DNA from 2 places in the Corynebacterium auriscanis genome. Region 1 is predicted to be linked to the other one. Evidence: predicted binding sites of a transcription regulator. Region 1 holds the regulator's gene; the other holds the start of a gene.
The links. Region 1 encodes LexA, which represses DNA repair genes until DNA is damaged. Its sites were predicted from a motif close to CGAACANNTGTTCG; they were not measured.

Region 1 (2,359 bases):
TCAGATGGGGGGCGTTGCCCCTGACAGACTGTTCGGCTAGGTAGTCGGCCAGCACGCCCGTGGTTGTGCCGGCATCGAGAAAAATAGTCGAACCGGGTTTAGGCAGATGCTGTGCGGCTTCTCGGCCGATGGCCAGTTTGGCCTGAATACTAGCTTTCGAGCGGGTTTCCACACTGGTGTATTCAGTGTGGTACTTAGGCACGGGTACGGCCCCGCCGTGTACGCGATAAAGCAGCCCGCTGTCATTGAGGGCGGCGAGGTCGCGACGAATAGTTTCGGCCGTTACGCGAAAACGATCGGCAAGTTCGTTGACTGTGACTCGACCTTGCACCGCGGCGAGGGAGACAATCTGTCGTCTGCGTTCGGTGGATTGCACTCCTGTCGCTCCTTGCTGGGAATATGCCGACTACTTTTGGCCTGTCGAACAAATTCTAGCGAGGTAGTTGAACCCCGGGCGTGAGTGCCGGGGAACGGGGGTGGCGAGTGTTAGATTTTGCGGAGCACGGCGACAACTTTGCCAAGTATTTGGGAGTGCTCGGCTGGGATTGGCTCGAACAGATCGTTGTGGGGGAGCAGCCACAGTCCCTCAGAATCTTTGTGGAATTCCTTCACGGTCGCTTCGCCATCAATCATCGCTGCAACGAAGTCACCAAAGTCAGCGGTGGACTGGGAACGTACAGCGACCCAGTCACCGTTGAGAATGCCCGCATCCCGCATGGAATCGCCGACAACCTGGAGCAGGAAGAGTTCTCCGCCCCCCACCAACTCACCCGGAAGTGGAAAGTGAGCTTCCACGTTTTGCTCCGCGAGGATGGGGTTGCCAGCAGCAATCTGCCCGACAACGGGGACGTAGGTCGCCTCAGGCAGGTTTTCATCACCTTCAGAGCGAGGTTGACGGCCGGGTTTGCGCCCTGGGGTCTTCTTGCCACGCTTTTCATATTCACGAACGTCTACGGCGCGCGGTTTCTTATCCTCACGTCGCAGGTAACCGGCTTCCTCAAGCAAATTGAGGTGGTAGGAGACCGACGAGGTTGACTGCAGGCCGACTGCATCGGCGATTTCACGAATACTTGGGGGATATCCGCGCAAGCTCTTTGAATTTTGAATGACCTCTAGAATGCGACGCTGGCGCTCCGTGGGTTGCTTCCGCCCCTGAGCCTTTTCGGCCCTACGATCGGCATCGGATTTTTTGGGCCGTCCGCGACGCGGTGGCGTGCTGGAGTTGGGCAATGGGGTGGGGGGCGTAATGGGTGAATTATCGGTGGACTTTGGGTTCGCAGATCGGGGTTTCTGGCTGCCGGCGGGCGACATGGGGGCTCCTAACTTTGATGACTCATCGATTCTTACACTACCGCAGTTGCGGACAGTTTTGGCATAGGTGTTCGAAAAATGTTCGAAAAAACACTCGACAACAATCGAACAACCGTGCTAGCGTGTGAATTGTCGTCATAATAGAACAGAAGAGCGAAAATGTGGTTGTTCGAGGCTGGGTTGTCGTCCCTGGTTCGTAATGTGACGATCGCAAGCTTTCAGCCGGGTTACCCGGCGGGCTATGGGCAACCGGAGCACTCTTCGGAGCGCTTCCGTTTATTTGGCTAGTAAGAACACTAAGAAAGAGGTTATGACATGTCCACTCCGGTTATTTTTTCCCGTCGTCCCCTAGCAGACCTGAACAATCAGCAACGGGGGTATGCGATCGTGGAAGGTCGCCGCGTACCGCGCACCGCAGGAGTGCGGCGACCTCACACCGTTAAACCCCAGTGGGAGCAAGAGGATTCTCGTGGAGGTTCGAACACGCGTTTCGCCGGTCCAGTATTGGAACGGGCACCCCGTAGCGTGGCGAGCGGTCATATCTTAGCCACCTCTCATTGTCGAACGCATTCGAAGCGATTGGGTTTGCTCGAACGTATTCGTCGCCGCACCTTGGCTATAGTGTCATCTCCGGGCGGAGTTATCATTTCCACCTCGGCTATTTTCCTTTCCATTACCTTGGCGCCGGTGGTAGCCGAAGAGCCCGTGCAATTGTCGGGAACAGCTCCAGCGCAAATAGCACAGATGAAGTAATTCAGGGGCGAGTCATAGAGAGTAGGAAAACCGCGGGGCGGGGGCTTTCAGCAGCCAAAGGTTCCGCGTTTTTCCGGCCCACTGTTCTGGGATTTGGGTGTGGGACTAGCATTAAGGCCGTGTTGTGTCCGTCTTGTAGTTCCCAATCCTCGAAAGTGGTCGACTCCCGCACCGTCGATCACGGCGTGGCGATCCGCCGGCGCCGTGAGTGCAACAAGTGTGCCACCCGCTTCACCACACTAGAACGCAGCATCTTGTTGGTCACCAAGCGCAACGGGGTGACGGAGGAATTCAG
Region 2 (2,359 bases), 550 kb from region 1:
CGAGGGGGCGTCGTTTTGGTCAGGGGTATGCGCTGAACTGGCTAATCGTGGAATTGAGGATGTCTTCATCGTGGCTTGCGACGGACTTAAAGGTCTGCCGGAAGCCATTGAAGCAACCCGGCCGCATTCACTCGTGCAAACCTGCGTGGTGCATCTAATCCGCAACGCCAAAAAATACGTCGCCTACGGTGACCGCAAGGCCGTCTCCGCTGCACTAAAAGAGGTCTACACGGCAGTCAATGAGACCCAAGCCCGGCAGGCCTTGGATCGGTTTGCCGTCAGTGACCTCGGTAAGAAATACCCACAATCTGTCTTGGTATGGGAACGCGCCTGGGACAGATTCGTACCATTTCTGCAGTTCACCCCGCAGGTGCGGAAAATGATCTACACGACCAACGCGATCGAATCACTCAATAGTGAACTGCGTAAAGCCACCCGCAATCGCATCCAGTTCCCCAACGATATCGCTGCAGTAAAAGCGTTGTGGTTGACGATCTGCACAATCGAAGACAAACGAGCACTCAAGCGTGCAAAGAAAGCAAAAGGGGCACCGAAACCAGATAAATCGGGACGCATAATCGAAGGGAGAACAACCGTCGGCTGGTTGGATGCACTCAACCAAATGATCGTCGCCTACCCCGACCGATTCGCCCCCATACATCTAGAAAACAAAACACCACACACAAAAAAACTTGACACGTCCACAACCAGTAATATAAAGCACCTGTTTACATACCCTGACCTAGATTTCCCGCGGAATTCAGACACACTTTCTGTCCCTTAACCCGCCCCCCTCCCCCAATAGATCACTGCCAACTTCAACGACCCCCCACTTAGCGGGCTCACCTAGCGGGCGCACTTAGCGAATGGCAACCCGGAATTCCCCTCGTCACACCACCACATCGCGCGAGGTCAGTTCGGCTAAGCACCCCAACACTGCACCAGCATTTTCCACATGAATTAGATCGCGTGTTCGATTTTCTGAAAGATGTCGGCAGCGATGTCTGAGGCGGTCTATATGATGAGAGCGAGCCTGACAAACAGGAATCGTCTACACCTTCTAAACACCGAACATATCCGCGACTTGAACTAGCAAGAATCGTCCAAGAACCGTCCGAGGGGGACCATGTTCGCCCAGTCCAGACCACCGCGAGAACCGAACCACAACAACCCACAACCCAGCTGGCGCGTATGCGACCCCAGCGATATCTACAGCTGCGAAATTCGCGAAATCAATAAAGCACACGTCCGGCTGGCTTTAGCCTTCGCGCCCGATATGGACGATTGCATCAGCGACGTTTCAACCAGGTTAGGGGCCCGGCTCGGCATGCCCGAATACCGCGCACTGACTCTGGTAGAGATCGGCCGCCTCTTCGACCGCTTTCCGTCACTGGTCGAGCTAGGCAACACGGGCGCCTATTCACTGGAGATTTGGCGCAACATCGCCGACAGTCTGGAATGCGTCGACGACGATGTCGTCGCAGCCATGGAACCCGAAGTCTACCAAGCCCTCCTCCCCACCCAGCCGAACCAGGCGATGTGGAGCCCCACCACTCTTCGGCGCCGCATGAAGCATATCGTCAACAAACACGATCACCTAGCCTGCCCCAAAGATCTCGACGAAGATCCCCAGCCTCCCGAGGACGATGACAGTCTCCTCTCGTCAACCCGCCTCAACATCGATGATCGCGATGACCAGACGACCGACTTCTTCCTCACGTTGCCAAAACTGGAGGCCCAGGAACTCACCGCAGCCCTCGACAACGTAAGGAAAAAGGAGAACTGCTCGCGCGCAGAAGCCCTGCTCAAAATCGTCCGCGGTCAAACCACGGCCGAAATCCACCTAAACCTATACCGTCGCGTGGACCTGCCCGATTCCCAAATCTGGGCCGCAGGCACCTGGCTAAATCCCCTTGCAACAAAGAAATGGATGAAACGAATCACCCACCTACAAGCACCGGGCTTTACTGCCAACAATGGCTACGCACCATCCCCCATCGTCCGGGCCAGCGTCGAAGGCAGAGACGGCACCTGTCGCTTTCCCGGATGCGACGTGCCCGCCCACAAATGCCAACTCGATCACGTCCAGAGGTACAACCATGACAACCCCGCTGATGGAGGACCGACCAGCACGTCAAACCTTCATTGCCTTTGTGCAAAACACCACAACGCGAAAACCGCCGGATCATGGGATGTAACCATCAACCAAGACGGCGTAGAGGTATGGACCAGCCACGGCGACGGCCATCAGGTCATCACCGCACCCAACGGACCACTCGGTAGGGAAACCTTCCGTCAACGCGCCGTCCGTCGCACGCTCACCCTCGCCGAATTCAACAGGAGGAAATCACAGCGGATA

Region 2: CAURIC_RS03510 (HNH endonuclease signature motif containing protein) is a predicted target of LexA. The motif match lies at 963-976, and genes of this name have one in related genera.

What each region holds. Positions count from the first base shown of each region.
Region 1 covers NZ_CP047046.1:1,389,121-1,391,479, reverse strand. Annotated here, with positions in the region: gene CAURIC_RS05845 (DeoR/GlpR family DNA-binding transcription regulator) at 1-376, opposite strand, end outside; gene lexA (transcriptional repressor LexA) at 487-1,311, opposite strand; gene CAURIC_RS05835 (hypothetical protein) at 1,627-2,064, shown strand; gene nrdR (transcriptional regulator NrdR) at 2,184-2,359, shown strand, end outside.
Region 2 covers NZ_CP047046.1:841,854-844,212, reverse strand. Annotated here, with positions in the region: partial or broken gene CAURIC_RS03515 (IS256 family transposase) at 1-655, shown strand, start outside; gene CAURIC_RS03510 (HNH endonuclease signature motif containing protein) at 1,127-2,359, shown strand, end outside.